DNA from 3 places in the Kitasatospora sp. NPDC004723 genome. Region 2 is predicted to be linked to each of the others. Evidence: riboswitches for the same ligand, from Rfam matches in the RefSeq annotation. Region 2 holds a riboswitch; each other region holds the start of a gene.
The links. Region 2 has a riboswitch for cobalamin ahead of metE (5-methyltetrahydropteroyltriglutamate--homocysteine S-methyltransferase). Riboswitches for the same ligand answer to the same signal wherever they lie in the genome.
Positions count from the first base shown of each region.

Region 1: it holds a riboswitch for cobalamin, as region 2 does, so the genes downstream of both, ABZW10_RS24135 (HoxN/HupN/NixA family nickel/cobalt transporter) here and metE (5-methyltetrahydropteroyltriglutamate--homocysteine S-methyltransferase) in region 2, are expected to answer to the same signal.
Region 3: it holds a riboswitch for cobalamin, as region 2 does, so the genes downstream of both, ABZW10_RS04065 (prenyltransferase/squalene oxidase repeat-containing protein) here and metE (5-methyltetrahydropteroyltriglutamate--homocysteine S-methyltransferase) in region 2, are expected to answer to the same signal.

Region 1 covers NZ_JBEXJT010000027.1:62,177-69,770, forward strand. The annotation lists gene ABZW10_RS24120 (YhjD/YihY/BrkB family envelope integrity protein) at 1-789, shown strand, start outside; gene ABZW10_RS24125 (DUF4259 domain-containing protein) at 914-1,318, shown strand; gene ABZW10_RS24130 (PIG-L family deacetylase) at 1,434-2,294, shown strand; cobalamin riboswitch at 2,497-2,735, shown strand; gene ABZW10_RS24135 (HoxN/HupN/NixA family nickel/cobalt transporter) at 2,788-3,897, shown strand; gene ABZW10_RS24140 (erythromycin esterase family protein) at 3,973-5,355, opposite strand; gene ABZW10_RS24145 (hypothetical protein) at 5,532-5,795, opposite strand; gene ABZW10_RS24150 (oleate hydratase) at 6,142-7,594, shown strand, end outside.
Region 2 covers NZ_JBEXJT010000019.1:51,952-59,545, forward strand. The annotation lists gene ABZW10_RS19940 (MmgE/PrpD family protein) at 1-1,329, shown strand, start outside; gene prpB (methylisocitrate lyase) at 1,329-2,234, shown strand; gene metE (5-methyltetrahydropteroyltriglutamate--homocysteine S-methyltransferase) at 2,351-4,666, opposite strand; cobalamin riboswitch at 4,821-5,059, opposite strand; gene ABZW10_RS19955 (TetR/AcrR family transcriptional regulator) at 5,163-5,864, shown strand; gene ABZW10_RS19960 (amidohydrolase) at 5,935-7,572, opposite strand.
Region 3 covers NZ_JBEXJT010000002.1:224,413-232,006, reverse strand. The annotation lists gene ABZW10_RS04075 (CbiQ family ECF transporter T component) at 1-1,137, opposite strand, end outside; partial or broken gene ABZW10_RS04070 (hypothetical protein) at 1,820-2,299, opposite strand; gene ABZW10_RS04065 (prenyltransferase/squalene oxidase repeat-containing protein) at 2,374-5,259, opposite strand; cobalamin riboswitch at 5,364-5,503, opposite strand; cobalamin riboswitch at 5,586-5,663, shown strand; gene ABZW10_RS04060 (hypothetical protein) at 5,791-7,218, shown strand; gene ABZW10_RS04055 (flagellar hook-length control protein FliK) at 7,318-7,594, opposite strand, start outside.

The DNA of each region.
Region 1 (7,594 bases), on a different contig from region 2:
ATCGGCGTGCTCGGCCTGCTCTACGGCGCGCTCGGCGTCACCCAGGTGCTCCAGCACGCGATGGCCGAGATCTGGAACGTGCCCGGTGTGCGGCGGCCCGGCTACTTCCCCCGGCTGGCGCGCGGACTGCTGCTGTTCGCCGTCCTGGGCACCGGGCTGGTGCTGACCACGGCCGGCGCCACGCTGGTCGGCACCGCGCTGGGCGGGCTGCCCGCGCGGATCGGGGCGCTCGTCGTCTCGGCGCTGCTGAACACGGCGCTGTGCCTGGCCTGCTTCCGGGTGCTCACCCCGCGCGACGTGCCGACCCGGTCGCTGTGGCCGGGCTGTCTGCCGGCCGGGCCGCTGTTCACCGCGCTGCAGGCGTTCGGCTCGCTGCTGGTCGCGCACGAGCTGCGGCACGCCGGGCAGGTCTACGGTTTCTTCGCCACCGTGATCGGCCTGCTCTTCTGGCTCTACCTGACCGCCCAGGTCACCGTGTACGCGGCGGAGACCGACGTGGTGCTCGCCCGCCGGCTCTGGCCGCGCAGTCTGCTCCAGCCGCCGCTGACCGCCGCCGACCTGGACGTGCTCGCCTTCGTCGCCCGGCAGGAGGAGCGCCGGCCCGAACAGCGGGTGGACGTCTCGTTCCACGACACGGGCGCTACGGAGCCGGAGGGCCCGGAGCGGAGCGGCGGGGAGCCGGAGGGCCCGGCGCCGGACCACGGGGAGCCGGAGGGCCCGGAGCGGAGCGGCGGGGAGCCGGAGGGCCCGGAGCCGGACCACGGGGAGGCCGACGGCCGGGCCGGGTGACCGGGGTGCCCACCGGTCGACGGGTTCGGCGGGACGGCCGCCGCCCCGGCGATGTCAGTGCGGTCTGCTTCGATGAGCGGGACAGACACCGGGACGGACAGCGGGACCCTTCGAAGGAGACCTTGTGGGCACGTGGGGCAGCGGGAACTTCGAGAGCGACACGGCCCTGGACCACCTGTCGCTCGTCATCGACCGGCTCGTCGACGAGGTCGCCCAGGCGATGGCGGGCGACCCCGTCGAGCTCGAACCCGACGAGTACTGGGGCGTCGCCGTGCCGTGCAACCTGGAGCTGCTGCTCTCCCTCGCCCGGGCCGGCCACGGCGCCGGCGACCTGCCGGAGGCCCGCGTGATCATGCAGTGGAAGACGACGTTCATGGCCGTCTGGGAGCGGAGCATCGACGGCCTGGAGCCCTCCCCGGGGTTCAAGGAGGCACGCCGGTCGGTACTGAACCGCACGTTCGACCAGTTGGCCGAGGCCATCGCCCGGAACGCGGCGGCCGATCCGAGCGGGCCCGGCTCCCCGGAATAGGGGACCGCGGCTCCCTCGTTCCCAACAGTCGATCAGAAACACGGCGGACCGCGCTCTGTCGGCCCCGTGCCGCAGACCGAGGCCGAACACTCGGCAGACCTAAGGATGAGCCCCCATGACCGACCGGCCCCTGACCCTGATGGCCGTGCACGCCCACCCCGACGACGAGGCCACCGGCACGGGCGGTGTGCTCGCCCGCTACGCGGCCGAGGGCATCCGGACGGTGCTCGTCACCTGTACCGACGGCGCCTGCGGAGACGGCCCGGGAGGAGTCAAGCCCGGCGAGGCCGGACACGACCCGGCGGCCGTCGCCGCGATGCGCCGTCAGGAGCTGGAGGCCAGCTGCGAGGTCCTCAAGGTCGACCACCTCGAAATGCTCGACTACGCGGACTCCGGGATGATGGGCTGGACCGCCAACGACGCGCCCGGCTCGTTCTGGACCACGCCGGTGGACGAGGCGGCCGCCCGCCTCGCCGAACTGATGCGGCGCTACCGGCCCGACGTCGTCCTGACCTACGACGAGAACGGCTTCTACGGCCACCCCGACCACATCCAGGCCAACCGCATCACGTCGCGGGCGCTGGAGCTGGCCGGCACGACGCCGAAGGTGTACTGGACGACGGCCCCCCGCTCGATGATGGCGCGGTTCGGGGAGGTCATGCGCGAGCTCGGCGCGGACTGGGAGGAGCCGGGTTCCGAGGAGCCGGGTTCCGAGGAGTCGGGCTCCGGGGAGTCGGAGATGCCCGAGATCGGCCTCCCCGACGAGGAGATCACCACCTGGGTGGACACCACCGCGTTCGGCGGCCAGAAGTTCGACGCGCTGGCCGCGCACGCCAGCCAGGGCGAGAACATCTTCTTCCTGAAGATGGGCAAGGAGAAGTTCACCCAGCTGATGGGCGTGGAGACCTTCGTCCGGGTCCACGACACCACCGGCGCGGAGCTCCCCGAGAACGACCTCTTCGCCGGCCTGCGCTGAGCAGCCCCCACCCGGCGGCGCGCCCCGCGCCGCCGACCGGGATGAGCCGTCGCCCGGCCGGGCGACGGCTCATCGGTCATCGACGGGGACCGGCCGGAGGAAGGATCGCTCCAGGTCAGAACCACCCCCTCGACCGTGCGGACCCGCCCTGTTGCGACGGGCACGCAACTGCACAGCCTTGTCGGCAGGAGGGCCCAGCCCCTACGGTGTTCCCCGCCGTGGTGCTCGGGAAGACCGGTGGCGGCCCGTCAGGGCCCAATCCGGCGCGGCCCTCGCCACTGTGAAGGGAAGTACCCCCGACGTGCCCGCGACCGACGCGGGCAGTCACCGGTGCCGTACGGCACACGGGAAGACGAGTCAGGGGTGCGCTCCGCCCTGCCCGGACGCGGGTGCGGCGGTACACCCGAAGCCAGGAGACCGGCCACGGCGCGCGCAGTACCCCCCGGCCCCGCCCGGGGGTGCCCCCATCGAGGAGCTGGAGAGGCCGCCCGTCATGACCCTCACCGACGACACGTCGTCATCGACCCTGCCCAGGGCCCCGCGCTGGCAGCGCGGGGACACCGTCCGCACCGGCGGCCTGCTGGCCGTCATCGCCGCCATGCACGTCGTCGCCTTCGGCACGCTGTTCCTGCTGGTCGCCCCGGAGAAGTACGAGGTCGGCACCCAGGTGTTCGGCGTCGGCCTGGGCATCACCGCCTACACCCTCGGCATGCGGCACGCCTTCGACGCCGACCACATCGCCGCCATCGACAACACCACCCGCAAGCTGATGGCCGACGGCCAGCGCCCGATCTCGGTCGGCTTCTGGTTCGCGCTCGGGCACTCCAGCATCGTCCTGGCGATGGCCGCCCTGGTCGCCGGCGGTGCCCAGTTCGCCGGCACCCTGGTCGACGACCAGTCCACCGTCCGCGGCGTCCTGGGCGTCATCGGCACCGGTGTCTCCGGCACCTTCCTGTACCTGATCGCCGCCCTCAACCTGTTCGCCCTGGGCGGGATCCACAAGGTCTACAAGGCCATGCGGGCCGGGCAGTTCGACGAGCGCCAGCTGGAGAAGCACCTCGACGAGCGCGGCTTCATGAACCGCTTCCTCGGCCGCCTCACCAAGTCCATCACCCGCCCCGGCCAGATGTACCCGCTCGGTGTGCTCTTCGGCCTCGGCTTCGACACCGCCACCGAGGTCACCCTGATGGTGATGGCCGGCTCCGGCGCCGCCTCGGGGCTGCCCTGGTACGCGATCCTCTGCCTGCCGCTGCTCTTCGCCTGCGGCATGAGCCTGTTCGACACCCTCGACGGCACCTTCATGAACTTCGCCTACCACTGGGCGTTCTCCAACCCGGTCCGCAAGGTCTACTACAACCTCACGATCACCGGCCTGTCGATCGCCGTCGCCTTCCTGATCGGCACCATCGAGCTCGTCGGCGTGCTGCACGAGAAGCTCGACCTCACCGACCCCGTCACCACCTGGATCGCCGACATCAGTCTCGACAACGTCGGCTACGTCATCGTCGGCCTGTTCGTCGTCGTCTGGGCCTGCGCCCTCGGCTACTGGCGGCTCGGCAACGTCGAGCAGCGCTGGAGCGCCCGGGTGGAGAAGACCGGCTGACGCCCCTCCGGACCGCGCCGGCGCGCGCCGCATCCCGACCGGGGCCCGGCACGGCCCCGGTCGGAGCGGACCCGATCAGAACCTGCGCGCCTCGGTGACCTGGTTCAGATGGATGAGCACGTCGTAGGCCCGGCCGATCGCGAGCCGCGGCAGCGGGTCCTCGACGAAGATCGTGCCGGCGTCGTAGGTGGGCCGGCTGACGTCCAGCCAGTCCCGGGCCGCCCGGGGAGCGGTGCGCAGGTCGACGTAGTAGTCCCGGTAGCGGACCCGGTCGAGGGTGTACTCGTTCATGTCCGGGGTGGCCGCCGGGACGGTGACGGACTTCCAGCCGCCGGTCAGGACCGCGTCGGTGGTGAGGAAGGAGCCGCTGTCGAAGGTGAAGCCGATGGCCACGTAGTCGCGGCCGTAGGTGTCGCGCAGCTGGGAGCCCTGCGGCTCGGGGTACAGGAAGGTGTCGGTGGACAGGTAGCCGGCGTGGCCGTTGTGCGCCGACATCAGCACCTTGCCGCCGGTGCGGCGCTGCCACCAGGCGGTGTTCTCGGCCATCGCCCGGTCGCGCAGCTGCTCCGAGGCCGCGACGGAGGCCGGGTCGCCAAGGTCGAAGGTGGCGAAGGCGAAGGTCTGGGCGATGTTGCGGGCGTGCTGCACGGCCCACTCGTACGCGTCGTCGCCGGGGGTGCCGCTCGCGGTGACCAGGTCGAGCGCCTGCTGGGCCGTGGCGGCGTTCTCCCGGCGCTCGGCGACCGGCCTTCCGATGTAGGCGAAGAGGTCGTCCAGGGGCCGCAGGCCGGCGTAGAGCCCGTCGAGCTGCGGCAGAGCGGCGGGCCTGGCCTGCCGCACGTAGGAGGTGACCCGGTCGAAGGCCGGGTCGCCGAGCCTCGGGAGGCCGAGGTCGTCACCCACGAAGTGGACCGGGTCCTTCGGGTGGCTCCGGTTGTGGGCCCGCATCCAGGCGATCAGGTCGGCGAACTCCTCGCGCTCCCACGGGCTGCCGCCCAGGACCTCCTTGACGAGCTGCCAGGCGTCTCCCGGGCCGCCCTGGACGTACTCGTCGATCTGCAGACCGCTGGTCCAGCTGGTCTCCAGGGCGAAGCTGGTGAAGCCCTTCTCCTCGACCAGGTAGCGGAAGACCCGCTGCTTCATCGCGAAGAACTCGTGCGAGCCGTGGGTGGCCTCGCCGAGGCCGACCACCTTGGCGTCGCCGATCATCGCGCCCAGCGCGTTCAGGTCGGCGGTGCGGCCGCCGGCTTCCGTGGTGCGCAGCGGCTGGGCGACGCTCTCCAGAGCGCGCACGACCTCGGCCCGGCGGGCGTGCTCGGCGTTCACCTCCGCCGTGGCCGCCGGTCCCACCGGGGCGGCGACCGCCGCCACCGGGGCCGGCACGGCCACTGCCGCCACCGCCGCCACCGCCGCCGTCGCCAGCAGTCCGCGCCGCCCGATCCGCTTGCTGTCCGTCATCGTTCCGGTCCACTCCTCGACTCGGCCTGAACGCCGTCGACCTCGGCGTTTCGGTGAGTCGATCCTGGCTTCGGCGGCGACGGCGGCGCACTGGGGACGGCCTCCGGCCTTCCTGGGGGCAACCCCCCGGCGGAATTCGGTGGGCGTCCCCCCGCCCGCCGGGGGGCCGCCGTCCGTTACCGGGTGCGCAGGGCCCGCTCGCACTCGCGGCAGCGCTGCTCGGCGAGGGTCGGCGGGTACCAGGGTTCGCCCAGGCCGGGCCGGAAGTGGGCGTGCTCCATGTCCCCGGTGTCCCGGCCGCACAGGGTGCGGGGCAGCGGGTCCTCGGGCACGTCCGGGTCGGAGCCGGCGGCGTGCACGGCCGCGACGGCGGGCTCGACCCCGTCGGGGCCGAGGACCCGGGCGGGTTCCAGCTCGTAGAGGACGACGATCGAGGCCATGGCACGAGGATCGGCCGCCCGGGCCGCCGGGACACCCCGGGGTGGGCTGTTCGGGGGCCGGGGACGGTTCGAGGGCGCGCCCAGCGGGGTCGGAAGCGGTGCGAAGGGCGCGAAACGGGACCAATGGCACGAGCGGTCCGGGACCTCCGGACCGGGATCAGGTCCCGGTGGACCGATCCGCGGCCGTGCCGGGCGGGGCAGTGTGGTGATCACGGCGCAGGGCGTGCCGGGCCGACGGGGTGTCACCCGTTCGGACCAGCCGCGTTGCCGCCGGAAGCGCCGTTGGCCAGCGTGGGCGAGGTCTGCCGGCGCGCCGACGGCTGATCCACCGATCGAAGGAGTGCACGTGTACTGGAGCAGCGGGAACTACGAGGCGTTCGCCAAGCCGCGCAAGCCCGAGCGGGCCGACCGGGCGAGCGCCTGGTTCGTCGGTTCGGGCCTGGCGTCGCTCGCGGGGGCGGCGTTCCTGGTACGCGATGCGCAGGTGCCCGGCGAGCGGATCACCATCCTGGAGCGGCTGCGGTTGCCCGGCGGTGCGCTGGACGGCATCAAGGAGCCGGAGAAGGGCTTCGTGGTGCGCGGCGGCCGCGAGCTGGAGGACCACATGGAGTGTCTGTGGGACCTCTTCCGCTCGGTGCCCTCGCTGGAGGTCGAGGGCGCCTCGGTGCTCGACGAGTTCTACTGGCTGAACAAGGACGACCCGAACTTCTCGCTTCAGCGGGTCACCGAGCAGCGCGGCCGGGACGCCCGCACCGACGGCCTGTTCGCGCTGAACGACCGGGCGCAGAAGGACCTGGTGCGGATCTTCCTGGCCACCCGCGAGGAGCTGGAGGGCAAGCGGATCGACGAGGTCTTCGGCCGTGACTTCCTGGACAGCAACTTCTGGCTGTACTGGCGGACCATGTTCGCCTTCGAGGAGTGGCACGGCGCCCTGGAGATGAAGCTCTACCTGCACCGCTTCGTCCACCACGTCGGCGGCCTGCCGGACCTCTCGGCGCTGAAGTTCACCAAGTACAACCAGTACGAGTCGATGGTGCTGCCGCTGACCCGCTGGCTGATGGACCAGGGCGTGACCTTCCGCTTCGACACCGAGGTCACCGACATCGACTTCGACCTCACGCCCGGCCGCAAGCGGGCCACCCGGATCCACTGGACCGAGGCCGGGAAGCCCGGCGGCGTCGAACTCGGCGCGGACGACCTGGTGTTCACCACCATCGGCTCGCTCACCGAGAACTCGGACAACGGCGACCAGCACACCCCGGCCCGGCTGGACGACGGCCCGGCACCGGCCTGGGACCTGTGGCGGCGGATCGCCGCCAAGGACCCGGAGTTCGGCCGCCCCGAGGTGTTCTGCGGCAACATCGCGCAGAGCAAGTGGGAGTCGGCCACCGTCACCACCCTGGACCCGCGCATCCCCCGGTACATCCAGCAGGTCGCCAAGCGCGACCCGTTCAGCGGCGGCGTGGTCACCGGCGGCATCGTCACCGCCCGTGACTCCTCCTGGCTGCTGAGCTGGACGGTCAACCGGCAGCCGCACTTCAAGCAGCAGCCGGCCGACCAGATCGTGGTCTGGCTGTACTCGCTCTTCGTCGACCGGCCGGGCGACTACGTCCGCAAGCCGATGGCGGAGTGCACCGGCGAGGAGATCACCCAGGAGTGGCTGTACCACCTGGGCGTCCCGGAGGCGGAGATCCCCGAGCTGGCCGCCGAGGCCGCCCGCTGCGTGCCGGTGATGATGCCGTACGTCACCTCGTTCTTCCTGCCGCGCAAGGCCGGCGACCGGCCGCAGGTGGTGCCGG
Region 2 (7,594 bases):
CCGGTCGCGGTCGCCCGCGCCCAGGCGCACGCGCAGGCCCACCACGCCGCGCCCGGCGCCCGGGTGTTCGGCAGCCTCACCCGGGTCTCCCCCGAGTGGGCGGCCTGGGCCAACGGCACGGCGGTGCGCGAGCTGGACTTCCACGACACCTACCTCGCCGCCGACTACGCCCACCCCGGCGACAACATCCCGCCGCTGCTGGCCGCCGCCCAGCACACCGGCCGCACCGGCGCCGACCTGCTGCGCGCCGTCGTCGCCGCCTACGAGGTGCACGTCGCCCTGGTGAAGAGTATGTCCCTGCACACCCACCGGATCGACCACGTCGCCCATCTGGGCGCGGCCACCGCCTGCGGCATCGGCGCGCTGCTGCGGCTGCCGACGGAGACGGTGTACCAGGCCGTCCAGCAGACGGTGCACACCACCACCGCCACCCGGCAGTCCCGCAAGGGCGGGATCTCCAGCTGGAAGGCGTTCGCCCCGGCCTTCGCCGGCAAGGCGGCGATCGAGGCGGTGGACCGGGCGATGCGCGGCGAGAAGTCCCCCTCCCCGATCTACGAGGGCGAGGACGGCTTCCTGGCCTGGATGCTGGACGGCCCGCGGTCGGACTACCGGGTCCCGCTGCCGGAGGACGGCGAGCCTCGCCGGGCGATCCTGGACACCTACACCAAGGAGCACGCCGCCGAGTACCAGGCCCAGGCGGTCATCGACCTGGCCCGGCGGCTGCGCGAGCGGATCGGGCCGCCGACCGCCGTGCGCTCGATCGTGCTGCACACCAGCCACCACACCCACCACGTCATCGGCTCCGGCTCGGGCGACCCGCAGAAGTACGACCCGAAGGCCGGCCGGGAGACCCTCGACCACTCCGCCCCGTACGTCCTCGCCGTCGCCCTGGAGGACGGCACCTGGCACCACGAGCGCTCCTACGCCCCGGAACGGGCCACCCGCCCCGAGACCGTGGCGCTCTGGCGGAGGATCAGCACCGTCGAGGACCCGGAGTGGACCCGCCGCTACCACGACCCCGACCCGGAGCGGCGGGCCTTCGGCGGCCGGGCGGTCGTCACCCTGGAGGACGGCACCGTGATCGAGGAGGAGCTCGCGGTCGCCGACGCCCACCCGGCCGGCGCCCGCCCCTTCGACCGGCCCGCCTACGGGCGCAAGTTCCGCACCCTCACCGAGGGCCTCGTCACCCCCGCTGCCCAGGGCCGCTTCCTGGACGCCGCCGACAACCTCGCCGAACTGCGTGCCACCGACCTCGACGAGCTGTTCCCCGCCGTCGACACCCCGGCCGTGCGCGAGTACGACGAGACCCTGCCGAAGGGCCTGTTCTGATGCTGCACACCCGCACCACGCCCGCCCAGCGCCGCCGCGCCCTGCGTGAACGGCTCTCCACCGGACGGCTGCTGACCGTGCCGGGCGCGCTCAACCCGCTCACCGCCCGGCTGGTCCAGGACCTCGGCTTCGAGGCCGCCTACCTCTCCGGCGCCGTGCTCGCCGCCGACCTCGGCCTGCCCGACATCGGCCTGACCACCGCCACCGAGGTCGCCGCCCGCGCCCAGCAGACCACCCGGGTCACCGACCTGCCCGTGCTCGTCGACGCCGACACCGGCTTCGGCGGACCGCTGAACGCCGCCCGCACCGTCCAGCTGATGGAGGACGCGGGCCTGGCCGGGCTGCACCTGGAGGACCAGGTCGCCCCCAAGCGCTGCGGCCACCTCGACGGCAAGACGGTCGTACCGCGCGAGGAGATGGCCCGCCGGCTGCGGGCCGCCGTCGACGCCCGGCGCGACCCCGGCTTCCTGCTGATGGCCCGCACCGACGCCCGCGCGGTCGAGGGCCTGGCCGCGGCGATCGACCGGGCCAAGGCCTACGTGGACGCCGGGGCCGACGCGGTCTTCCCCGAAGCCCTCGCCGGTGAGGCCGAGTTCGAGGCGTTCCGCAAGGCCGTGGACGTCCCGCTGCTCGCCAACATGACCGAGTTCGGCAAGGGCCCGCTGCTGGACGCCCGCACCCTGCAGGACCTCGGCTACGACATCGCGCTCTACCCCGTCACCCTGCTGCGCCTGGCCATGGGCGCCATGGAGGACGGACTGCGCACCCTCGCCGCCGACGGCACCCAGGCCGCCCTGCTCCCCCGGATGCAGACCCGCTCCCGGCTCTACGAACTCCTCGGCTACGCCGACTACACGGCCTTCGACACGGCCGTCCTCGACGCCACCCTGCCGCCGGGCGCCTGACGGGCGGCAGCAGCACCCCCGAGCGCACCTCGACGTCATCGGCACCGGTACGGGCGACCCGGACCACGACGGCCGGGAGGGCGGGCACACCGGGCGCCCGCCCTCCCGGCTGTGCGTCAGCCGGCGAGTTCCTCGCGCAGGCGGCGGGCCGCGGTGACCAGGCTCTCCAGGGAGGCGCGGGCCTCGGTCCAGCCGCGGGTCTTCAGGCCGCAGTCGGGGTTGACCCAGAGCCGTTCGGCGGGGATCGCCGCCAGCCCGGCGCGCAGCAGCCGCTCGGCCTCCTCCGTGCTCGGCACGCGCGGGGAGTGGATGTCCCAGACGCCGGGGCCGACCTCGCGCGGGTAGCCGGCGGCGGCCAGTTCGCCGGCCACCTCCATGTGGGAGCGGGTGGCCTCCAGGGAGATGACGTCGGCGTCGAGGTCGTCGATCGCGGTCATGATCGCGCCGAACTCGGCGTAGCACATGTGGGTGTGGATCTGGGTGTCGGCGCGCACGCCCGAGGTGGCGAGCCGGAAGGCCTCGGTGGCCCACTCCAGGTAGGCCGGGCGGTCGGCGGTGCGCAGCGGCAGGGTCTCGCGCAGCGCGGGTTCGTCGACCTGGACGACGGCGGCGCCGGCGGCCTCCAGGTCGGTCACCTCGTCGCGCAGGGCCAGCGCCACCTGGCGGGCGGTGTCGGCGAGCGGCTGGTCGTCGCGGACGAAGGACCAGGCGAGCATGGTGACCGGGCCGGTGAGCATGCCCTTGACCGGGCGGTCGGTGAGGTCCTGGGCGTAGCGGTACCAGTCGACGGTCATCGGGTGCGGGCGGGAGATGTCGCCGGCGAGGACCGGGGGCCGCACGTAGCGGGTGCCGTAGGACTGCACCCAGCCGTGCCGGGTGGCGAGGTAGCCGGTGAGCTGTTCGGCGAAGTACTGGACCATGTCGTTGCGTTCGGGCTCGCCGTGCACGAGGACGTCCAGGCCCGCCTTCTCCTGGTAGGCGATCACCTCGCGGACCTCGGCCTCGATGCGCTCGCGGTAGGCGGCGGCCTCGATCCGCCCGGCGGTGAGGTCGGCGCGGGCGGCCCGCAGCTCGGCGGTCTGCGGGAAGGAGCCGATGGTGGTGGTCGGCAGCAGCGGCAGGCCGAGGCGGGCGTGCTGGGCCTCGGCGCGCCGCGGGTAGGCCTGGGTGCGGCGGGCGTCGGCCCCGGTGACGGCGGCGGTGCGGGCGCGCACGGCGGGGTCGCGGGTGATCGGTGAGGTGGCGCGGGAGGCCAGGTCGGCGCGGTTGGCCGCGAGTTCGGCGGTGATCGCGCCGGTGCCCTCGCGCAGGCCGCGGGCGAGCAGGGCGACCTCCTCGGCCTTCTGCCGGGCGAAGGCGAGCCAGCGGGCGATCTGCGGGTCGAGGTCGCGCTCGGCGGTCGCGTCGATCGGCACGTGCAGCAGGGAGCAGGACGGCGCCACGTCCACGTGGCCGGCCAGGCCGAGCAGGGTGGCCAGGGTGGCCAGCGACCGCTCCAGGTCGTTGATCCAGATGTTGCGGCCGTCGACGACACCGGCGACCAGGCGCTTGCCGGGCAGTCCGCCGACGGCCGCGAGCTCGTGCAGGTTGGCGGCGGCCGGTCCGGTGAAGTCCAGGGCCAGGCCCTCGACGGGGGCCTTGGCGAGCACCGGCAGGGCCTCGCCCAGGCGGTCGAAGTAGCTCGCGACCAGCAGCTTGGGCCGGTCGGTGAGGGCGCCGAGGTCGCGGTAGGCCCGGGCGGCGGCGTTCAGCTCGGCCGGGGTGCGGTCCTGGACGAGCGCCGGCTCGTCGAGCTGGACCCACTCGGCGCCGGCCGCGAACAGGTCCGCCAGCAGCTCGGCGTAGACCGGGAGCAGCCGGTCCAGCAGGGTGAGCGGCTGGAAGTCCCCGGCCACGCCGGGGGCGGGCTTGGCCAGCAGCAGGTAGCTGACCGGGCCGACCAGCACCGGGCGGGCCCGGTGGCCGGCCGCCAGGGCCTCGGCCAGTTCGGCGACCGGCTTGCCGGAGTTCGCGGTGAAGGCGGTGCCGGGGCCGAGTTCGGGCACCAGGTAGTGGTAGTTGGTGTCGAACCACTTGGTCATCTCCAGCGGCGCGGCCTCCTGGGTGCCGCGCGCCATGGCGAAGTAGCCGTCGAGCGGGTCGGCCTCGACGGCGGCCCGGTGGCGGGCGGGGATCGCGCCGACGGCGACGGTGGTGTCGAGCACGTGGTCGTAGAGCGAGAAGTCGCCGGTGGGGACCTCGTGGACGCCGGCCTCGGCGAGCCTGCGCCAGCTCTCCCGGCGCAGTCCGGCGGCGGCGGTGTGGAGGGCGTCGGCGGTGACCGTGCCCTTCCAGTAGCCCTCGATCGCCTTCTTGAGTTCCCGGTTACGGCCCTGCCTGGGGTAGCCGTGGACGGTGGCCGTGGTCGCCGCGGCCGCGGACTTCGTGGTCAAGGGACTCTCCTTCGCGAGCCTGTCTCCTGGACCCGGCGACGACACGGGGGCACGAAGGGGTGACGGACCGGACGGGCACCCGCGCCTGCGCACGGCTCCGCCTGGTCTGCACGCCGACCCGCCCACGAGGTCACCGGGATGGCCGCGCGCGATCGGTCGCGCACGGGCAGCGGGCAGGTCTTCGGACTCGCGGGCACGCCCGCCCTCGTCGAGGGCGGACACCTACTGGCCGTCGCTTCCCAGACCCGTCCCGGGTCCAGTGCGTATGACGGCGTTCGTTCCCACTCACCGCTGCGGGGCAGTCCCGGACTGGCCAGTCGAAAGGCGTCACCGGGTTCCCTCTTACGACGTCCTGTCTGGCGGACAGGACGAACCAGCTGCCCGGCCAGCCTAGAGGCTGGGTGGCCGCCCCGTCACCCGGATATCCCCGAACGTCCGTCCAGCGGTACCGTCGCGCCCCTGTGCTACGTCAAGCACGTTGTCGTAGCCTGCCGGGATGAGCGAACGCGTAGTGCCCGAACCCCAGCGGCGGCGCCGACGGCCCACCAAGCAGGGGGTGGTGCTCTCCCACGAGCTGATCGTCGGCACGGCCCTGCGGCTGATCGGGCAGCACGGAGCGGAGGCGCTGACCGTACGCCGGCTCGGCACCGCGCTGGGGGCCGATCCCAGCGCCGTCTACCGCTACTTCCACAGCGCGGACGACCTGCTGCTCGCCGTCGCGGACGAGCTGATCGGCCGCGCCCAGGAGGGCTGGCGGGCCACCGGGGACTGGCGGGCGGACCTGCGGGCGATCGGTCTGCGCATCCACGCCAGCTACCAGGCCCACCCGCAGGCCGCCCTGCTCGCCGCCCACCGCACCACCGGGCGCACCCACGAGATCGCCGCCGTCGAGGCGATCCTCGGCGTGCTGCGCACCGCGGGATTCCCCGACCCGGAGGCCGTGCGGATCTACCACGCGTTCGTCGACCAGAGCCTCGGCTTCGCCGCGCTGGACGCCGCCGCGCTCGCCCTGCCCGCCGCCGCGCAGACGGCGGACCTGAGGGTCTGGCAGGCCTCGTACGCGCGGGTCGACCCCGCGGCCAACCCGCACATCGCCGCCACCGCGCACCTGCTCGCCGCCGACATGCGGCGCAGCGGCTACCCGTTCGCACTGGACCTGCTGCTGGACGCCGTCGAGGCCCGGCTGGCGGCGCGCTGAGCGCGACCGCCGGCCGGGCGGGCGGGGGATACGGACGGCTGACGCTCGGGCGCCGGGCGGCCGGGCCGGGTCAGTCGGCCGCGTGGACCAACTCGCCGCCGACGTAGGTCCGCAGGACCCGGGCCCCGGCGATCCCGTCGGCCGGGCCGGTGAGGATGTCGCGGTCCAGCACGACCAGGTCGGCCCACCGGCCCGGGGCGAGCACCCCCGCGTCGTCGACGCCGTTCACATGCGCGGAGCCGGCCGTGTAGGCGGCGATCGCGGAGGCGAGGTCGAGCCGCTGCTCGGGCAGGAACACCCGGTCGTCGGTGGCGTCCGGCTCCCTCCGGTTGACGGCCACGTGCAGTCCGGCCAGCGGGTCCGGGCTGCTCACCGGCCAGTCGCTGCCCGCCGCCAGGGTGGCGCCCGCCCGCTGGAGCGCGCCGAACGGGTACTGCCACGCGGCGCGCTCCGGGCCGAGGAAGGGGATGGTCAGCTCGTCCATCTGCGGCTCGTGCGCCGCCCACAGCGGCTGGATGTTGGCGACGGCGCCGAGCCGGGCGAAACGCGGCACGTCGTCCGGGTGGACCACCTGGAGGTGCGCCAGGTGGTGCCGGGTGCCGCGCCGGCCGTTGGCGGTGCGGGCGGCCTCGACCGCGTCCAGCGCCTCGCGCACCGCCCGGTCGCCCAGCGCGTGGAAGTGCACCTGGAAGTCCAGTGCGTCCAGGTCGGTGACGTACCCGCGCAGGGCGAGCGGATCGACGAAGCTGAGGCCGGAGTTGGCGGTCGCGCAGCCGCAGCCGTCGAGGTAGGGGCTGGTCATGGCGGCGGTGAAGTTCTCCGCGATGCCGTCCTGCATGATCTTCACCGAGCCGGCCCGGAACCGTCCGTGCGCCAACGCGGCGCGCCGCTCGACGAGTTCGGGGATCTGCTCGGCGCCCCGGTCGCGGTCCCACCAGAGCGCTCCGGTCACCCGGGCGGTCAGCGCGCCCGAGCGCGCGGCGGCCAGGTAGGCGTCGGACGGGTCGGGCTGGCCGTTGAACTCCCCGAGCAGGGCGTCCTGCCAGCCGGTGACGCCGAGCGAGTGCAGCAGCCGCTGCGCGCGCAGCAGCCCGTCCAGCCGGTCGGCGGCGGTGGCCGGCGGCAGCAGCCGGGCCACCAGGGCGGTGGCGCCTTCCTGGAGGGTGCCGCTCGGGGTGCCGTCGGGCTCCCGCTCGATCCGTCCGTCGGCCGGGTCGGGGGTGTCGCGGTCCAGGCCGGCCAGCTCCAGGGCCCGGGTGTTGGCCCAGGCGCCGTGGTGGTCGCGGTTGGTCAGGTAGACCGGGCGGTCCGCGACGACGCTGTCGAGCAGTTGGCGGGACGGCAGGCCGCCGTCGAAGCTCTCCATCGACCAGCCGCTGCCGGTGATCCACTCCTGCTCGGGGTGGGCCTCGGCGTAGTCGCGGATCCGCGTCAGGTAGTCGGTGACGCCGACCGTGCCGGTGAGGTCGCAGGCGGCCAGCTCGGCGCCGCCGAAGACCGCGTGGACGTGCGCGTCCTGGAAGCCGGGAAGCAGCAGCTTTCCGGCGAGGTCGACGACTTCGGTCCCGGGACCGATCAGCTCGCGGACCTCATCGTGGCCCACGGCGGTGATCCGTCCACCGGTCACGGCCAGGCTGGTCGCCCGGGTCCGGGCGGCGTCGCCGGTGTGCACGGGGCCGCGGGTGAAGACCAGATCGGCCTTGGTCATGGGTGGTGCTCCGTTCTCGGGT
Region 3 (7,594 bases), on a different contig from region 2:
CGGCGGGCGGCCGGGTGGCGGTGCGATCACGCCGGCGGCGCCGGCCAGCAGCAGGGCGAGCACCGGCACGAGCGGCAGCGTCGGCCAGCTCAGCGGGTAGAGGGAGGGGTTGAGATCGGTCACGTCGTAGCCGACCGTGGCGAACAGCAGGACGGCGGCGGCCACACCGCAGCCGGCGACCCCGAACTCGGCGGCACGCCAGCGGTCCGGGCGGTAGGTGGTGCGCCGTACCCGCCGTCCCCCGAGCAGCAGCCCGGCCACGCACAGCCCGGCACCCGCCACGAAGGCGGGCAGTCCGAGCGCGGCCGGAGCGGTTCCGTCCAACAGCCCGTACACCCCTCCGCACAGGCCGCACATGCCGAGCAGCATCAGGGCTCCGGTGGTCCGGCGGGAGCGGCGGGTGGCGGTTCCCGAGCGTCCGTAGCCGCGCGAGTCCATCGCGGCGGCCAGGTGCAGCGAGCGTTCCAGGGCGTCCTCCAGGACCGGGACGACGATGCTGCGCAGCGCGCGCACGCCCTTGGCCCGGCCCGCCCGCAACCGCCGCGCCCGCGCGACCCGTTGGACGCTCTGCACGAGCTGCGGGGCGACGCTGAGCGAGACCGTCACGGCGACGCCGAGTTCGTACAGGGCTCCAGGCAGGACGCGCAGGGCGCGCTTGGGGTTGGCCAGGGTGTTGGCGGCGCCGATGCAGCAGATCAGACAGGCGAGGCGCAGTCCGTCGAAGGCCGCCGAGAGGGTGGCCTCCAGCGAGACCGGGCCGCCGATCCGGATGCCCGCGTACCAGGCGGGGGTCGGGATGTGGGGCAGCGAGAAGAGCAGGTGGTCGTGCGGGGTGATGCCGGTGGCGAAGACGCAGCGGAACACCACCCGGATCGCCACCACCGTGAGCGCCAGCGCCAGGTAGTACTTGAAGCCCCGGGCCCACGGAGCCTCCGTGCGGCGGGCGGTGACGACGTAGCCGAGGACGGCGAGGACGAGCAGGAGCAGCAGCGGGTTGGTGGTGCGGCTCGCGGCGGTCGCCAGGGCCAGGGCCCAGGTCCACCAGGCCAGGGGGTGGAGGTCGCGCGGGCTGCGCCGGCCTCCCCCGGTGCGCCCGGAGGCGGGTCGGGGGAGGCCGGTGTCGGGTGTGCCGGGCATGGTCACCCGGTCACTCGGCCCGGCGGCGTCGGCGCGCGACGCCGAAGGTGACCAGCCCCAGGAGCACCAGGAGGGCACCGCCGACGACGGCGGGGACCATCGACCCGGCATCGTGCGGAGCCTCGGCCGCCGGGGCCGCGTCCACCACCAGCGGACCTGCGGCGTTCACGGACGCCGACGGGGCCGGTGTCTCGGTCGGGGACTCCGGCGCGGGAGCGGTCTCGACGGCCGCAGGCGTCTCCGACGGCGCCGGAGCGGGCGGCTCGGTGCTCTCGCCGCTCGGGGCCGGGGGCTCCATGGTCTCCGGTAGCGGCACCACTGCGGTCGGCACCTCGGCCGGCGGGGTCGTCGGCCGGGGAGGAGCGGCGCCGGAGGTGGCGCTCGGGGCCGCGGTCGGCCGCTTCGGCGCCGTGCCTCCACCGCTTGCACTGCCGCCGCCGGAGGATCCGCCCGGTCCGGTGCCACCGCCGGAGGACGTCGAGCCGCCGGTGGAACCGGTGCCTCCGGTGGATCCGGTGCCACCGGACGGGTTGCCACCGCCGGACGGGTTGCCACCGCCGGACGAGCCGCTCCCGCCGGACGAGGTACCACCGCCGGCCGCCGCACCGCTGGTGGAACCGCCGGTGCTGCCGCTTCCGGGGTCGGTCGATGGCGAGGGCTGGGCGGGGGTGGTGGCCGTTCCACCGCCGGGCACCGTGTTGTGGGCACGCACGGTGTCCGGCGAGAAGGTGGGCCGCCCCTCCGTGCCCTCGATGTTCGTGCCGCCGAAGATCCACAGGTCGACACTGCCCGGTTTCGGCTGGTAGCTCATCGCGCCCAGTTGGCTGTACGACCACTCGTTCTGGCCCGGGTCCGCGTGCCAGTACGACCAGTAGGCCGTGGCCGGGGGCGTCAGGACGCACTTCTCCTGGTCCGGGGCGGGGAACTGCTTGCCACCCTGGAACCCGCTGTAGCCGATCCGGCAGATGAACGCCGGACCGTCGTGCCCGGTGCCGGTGGTCTTCCAGCCGCCCTGGTTGAGCAAGGTGTAGCCGGTGGTGGGGGTCGTGCCGCAGGAGCGCAGCAGCGGCCCGCCCCACTTGCCGAAGTCCACGGCGAGCACCACGCCGGAGCTGGTGGTGCACTGCTCGATGGGCAGTGGCGCCGCAGTCGCCGGGGTCACGGCCGTGCCGAGCCCGCCGGACGCGAGGGCGAGCGTCACGCCGGCGGCTCCGAACAGCCGGCCGAGCCGCCGGGTCACCGGTGACGCCCCGGGGTCGATCCCGCGCGGCGGCGGGCGATCAGGACCGCGCCCGCTCCGACGGCGGCCAGCAGGGCCGCGGCGGTCGCCAGACCCAGCGTCTCGGCTCCGGTGCGTGCCAGGCTTCCGGTGTCCGTCCCGGCCCGCGTGGCATCGATCGGCGCGCCGCCGCGTCCTGCGTCACCTCCGCCACCTCCGTCACCCGGGACCGGAGCACTGGTGGGCACATCCCCGGGGGTGGTGGCGGCTGCGGATGTTCCGGTCGGTGCCGGGGAGGCGGTGACCGTCGGGGAAGCCGAAGGGCTGCCGCTCGCGGTCGGGGTCGAGGTCGCCGTGGGGGTCGGAGAACCGGTCGGCGTCGCGGTGGTGGTGGAGGTCGGGGTGGGGGTAGGGGAACCGCCGAGGTCCCGGCGCAGGGTGCCGAAGGAGATCCCGGTGGCGCCTCCCACCGCCTGGGCGGAGGCCCGCACGTCCGAGCCCCGCTGGCCCTCGGAGGCGACGTTGAAGCCGCCGTCGCCGTTCTGCTGCCCGGCGAGGAAGTCGAGCGCCTTCGCGATCCGGGGGGCGTACGCGGACTGGCGCAGACTCATGCCCTGGACGGCGAGCGCGGCCGAGTTGGTGGAGTTGCCGGCCGCGCCGGGGAAGCCCCCGTCCGGCAGTTGCCGCCCCGCCAGCCAGGAGATGCCCTTGTCGACCGCCTGAGCGGCCTCGGTGCCGGGGACGAGCGCGAGCGCCATGGCCGCCATCGCGGTGCTGTCCACGTCGGAGTCGCCGGTGGCGGGGATCAGGCTCGGCCAGGAGCCGTCGGCGTGCTGGAGGCTCTTCAGGTAGGCGACCGCGGAGTCGGCGTTGGCGGAGTCGCCGGCGCGCAGTTGCGCCATGATGCCGAGCGCCTGGGAGAACACCGAGGTGGCATAGGTGTAGTTGCCGGGGCCGGCGCAGCCGGTGGCCGCGTCGGCCTTGGCGCAGACGGCCGCGGCGAGCGCGGCGATCAGGTCGTGTCCGCCGAAGGCGCGCGGGTCGCGGCCGACGGCCTCGGCGAGCAGCGCCTCCTTGGCGATGGAGCCGCCTCCGGCGAACTCGGTGCCGATCGCGGTCCAGTCGTTGACGGTGCGCTCGCCGCCGTCCTTGCCCTGCTGGTCGAGGAAGTCCACGATCCGGTGCAGGGCCGGGTCGTCCGTACCGGTGGCGGCGAGCGCGAAGGCTCCGTCGATGGTGAGGCCGAAGTCCGCGAAGTCCGGGAAGCCCTCGTAGTAGTGGCCGCCGATCAGGTTCGCCGGGGCGGTGAGGTACGTGCTGCCCTTGGTCAGGTCGGGAGTCCGGCCGGTGGGCGTGGTCGGCGCGGTGGTGGCGCCGTTCGGGTTGTGGCGGACCGTGGTCGGGTCGGTGCCGGTCAGGGCCAGAATGGCCTGTTCGGTGGAGGCCGGGTCGGACTCGGTGGTCGACTCGTCGGGGCCGAAGCCGCCGTCCTCGTTCTGCCGGACGCTCACCCATGCCTTGGCGGCCGTCTCCTTGGCCCCTTGGCCGGTGGCCCGCAGGACCTGGGCCGCAGCAGCGGTGCTCACGGTGTCCCCGGCGGCCCCGACGTAGGGGAGGTAGGAGCCGTCGGCCTGCTGGCTCGCCGCGAGCCAGTCCGATGCCTTCTGCGCGACGGCTTCGCCCCCGACCGTGCCACGGAGCGCGAGGACGGTGAGGCCGGTGGCCACCGGGTCCGACTCGCAGGAGCCCCCGGCCACGATCATCGAACCGGCGGTCCCGCCGTCGGCGCACTGGAGGACGGCGAAGCGGGCTAGTGACCGGGGAGGCGGCGTGACGCCGGCACCTCGCAGGGCGATCACGGCCCATGCCTGCGCCCAGGAGGACGCGGCGCCGTGGAAGTCCCCGGCGGCCGTGCACTTCCCGTTCTCGCCCTGCCCGGTGCACACGTGGTCGGTGAGGGCGGCGATCAGGTCGCGGCCGCCGAAGTCCCGAGGATCGCCCTCGGTGCTCTCGGCGACCAGCGCCAGCAGGGCGGCGGCCTTGGCGTCGGGCTTCCCGGCGGGTCCGTCCGGGTACAGGAAGGCGTCGGCGTGCGCCGCGAGGTAGGCGACGATCTTGCGCAGAGCCGGGTCCTGGGTGCCGGCAGCCGCCAGGGCGATCGCGGTGAGGGAGGTCCGGGGGAAGTCGGGGCCCTCGAAGGCCCAGTTGCCCATGTACTCGCCGTCGACCAGCTGCCCGGCCAGCCACGACGCCGCAGCCTTCGGATCGCCGGCGGGGGACGACGGCACGGTCGGGCTCGGGGAAGCGGTCGGGGTCGCCGTGGGCGACGGTCCGCCGTTCTTCGCACGTACGGAGTCCGGGGTGAAGGCGGGCTTCCCGCTGGTACCGCCGATGTCGGTGCCGCCGTACACCCAGGCCTCGACCTCGCCGGGCTTGGGCTTCTGGGTGGCAGCGCCGAACCGGCTGTAGGACCAGGTGTCCTGACCGGGCTCGGCGATCCAGTACGACCAATAGGCCGTCGCCTGCGGGGTGTTGGTGCAGGGCTCCTCGGCGGGTGTCGGGTACTGGGTACCGCCGTTGAAGCCTCCGTTGCCGAGCCGGCAGATGAAGGCCGGTCCGTCGTGCTCGGTACCGGCGGTGCTGAAGCCCGCGTTGTGCAGCAGGTTCATCCCGGTCGTGGGACGGGCGTCGCAGCCCCGCACGACTCCGCCGCCCCAGTGACCGAAGTCGACGGCGACGATCGCGCCGGTGGTGGCCGTGCATTCCTCGATCGGGTCGGCGGCGGCCCGGCCGGGGTGGGCCAGCAGGAGAGTGCCGCCCGCGGCAACCGCGACGGCGCCGGTGGCGAGAAGGGACGTGAGCCCTCTGAATCCGCGGCTCGTACGGCTGTTCCTGGCCCTCACTGGCGACTCCCCGATTCGGTCATCGGGTCCGCACGGCGCAGCCGACGGCTCCCCCCATGAGGAACCGCCCCGACCGCGTCGCAGTCCACGACGACGCAAGCACTTCTGTGACAAGGCCTCGGTGCAGGCATTCCGGCTCATCCGCCGCTGGGGCGGATCTACGGTTGCGGGTCAGCGCCGGAATCGGACCGGCTTCCCCTGATACCGAGGATGAAAAACCGGTTCATCAGACCACGTCTGCGGATCGGGAGTCAACGGTGCGTCATGTCGCCTTCCCCACCTCGTCGACCGTCCGACGGTGCGGTAGCGTCCGCGGTGGCCGAGCGGGGGAACCCGGTGCGAATCCGGGGCTGACGCGCAGCGGTGTGGGGTGGTGTCCTACGGCACCCCGAGCCCGAATGCCCGCCCGGCCGAGCACCACGGCGAAAGCCTGCCCACGCGATCCGGGCGGCGGCCGCTCCGGCCGTCGCGCTCCCCGGGAGCGCCGGGGTCGGGGCCGGGTCGGCGCCCGCCACCCCAAGGAGCCGTTCCGTGACCTTCCTCACGACGCCCCGCACCACCTCCTCCCGCCTCACCTCCGCCGTGACCGTGTCACTGGCGGCCGGGGCGCTGCTGTTGTCGGCCGTTCCGGCCCACGCGACCGCCACCCCCGCCCAGATAGCCACCTCGAAGAGCACCGGCGTCACCTACCTGAGGTCTCTCCAGGCCGCCGACGGCAGCTACGTCACCGGTGGCGGGCTCTCCAACGAGTGGGCCTTCAGCGCGCTGGCCGCGGCCGGCACGGCGGCGGCCGACGTGACTCCCGGCGGCGACGTCACCAAGAACGCCCGCCTCGTCTACCGCAACCAGCTCGCGGCCGCCGGCTGGCCGGGCACCTCGCCGGTCGCCACCGACTACCAGCGGGGCATCCTGAACGCCTACGCCGCCGGCATCGACCCGGCCCGCGTCGGCCCGGGCCGCAACCTGATCGCCGACGCGGTCTCGTACTGGCAGACCGCCGAACCCGGTTACTGGGGCCCGTCCGCCAACTTCAACGGCACCGTCTTCGGTCTCCTCGCCCTCGGCGGCGCCAGGACCCAGAGCGGTTCCCAGCGCGTCCCGCAGGCCCTGTTGGACGCCTCCGTCACGGCCGTGCGGGCCAACCAGCACACGGACGGTGGCTGGAACTACACCAAGGCCGCCGGTGACCCCACCGAGCTCGGTACGGGCAGCGACATCGACATGACCGGGGCCGCGATGGCTTCCCTGTGCGTCGGCGGCGTCCCCAACACCGACCCGGCGGTCGTCGCCGCCAAGAACTTCCTCAAGGGCAAGCTGCTGGCTTCCGGGGCGTTCAACGCCATGTGGGGCGTCAACACCGACTCCAACGGCTGGGCCGTCTCCGGCCTGAACGCCTGCGGCATCAACCCCCAGGGCGCCGACTTCACCAGCGGCACCGGCAAGACCCCGATCGACTTCCTGATCTCCCAGCAGTTCAAGCCCGGCGGCGGCTTCAAGTACCAGCCCACCGACACCACCCCCTCCCCCTACGCCTCCGTCGACGGCCTGCGCGCCGTCGCCGGCGCCGGCTTCACCGCCGCCCCGCCCGCACCGGCCACCGCCGGCGAGCCGACCTGGTCGGCCACCACCGCGTTCACCTCCGGCACCGCCGCCAGGCTCGCCCTGGTCGTCGACGACGGCACCGGCGCGCTCAAGGTCTGCGCCGTCACCGTCAACCCGACCGGCACCACCGCGACGCTCGGCGACGTCCTCGACGCGGCCGCCACCGCCACCCCGGGCGGTTGCGTCACCGCCGTCACCCCCGCCACCGGCGGCGGGACGATCACCGCGCTCAACGGCACCGCCAACAGCGGCTCCTCCACCTGGAAGGTCAGCCTGGACGGCGCCACCGCCACCGCCGCCACCCGGGCCACCACCGTCCACGTGGGCGACACCGTCTCGCTGCGCTTCGGCAGCTGATCCGGGACCGGCCGCGCCGGACGGCCTGACCACCCCTGGAACCGCCGGTGCCCCGGTCTCCGTCGCGGAGGACCGGGGCACCGGCTGTGCGAACGGGTGTCAGGGCGCCGTGATACCCGGCTGTGCACCCGCGCCGAAGGCCCAGCCCTCGACATCGCCGGGGGCCGGGTTGTAGCTGCCGGCGCCGAGGCTGCTGTACGACCAGGGTCCGCCGTGCTGGGCGTGCCAGTACGACCAGTACGCGCTGCCGGTGGGGTTGGTGCAGGTCGTCGGCAGGGCGTTGATGGTGCAGACGAAGCCGGGGTAGCGCGGGTGGAAGGTGTACGAGAAGCCGGCGCCGGTGAGCGCGGCGAGGCCGCTGGCCGGGTCGCCGGGC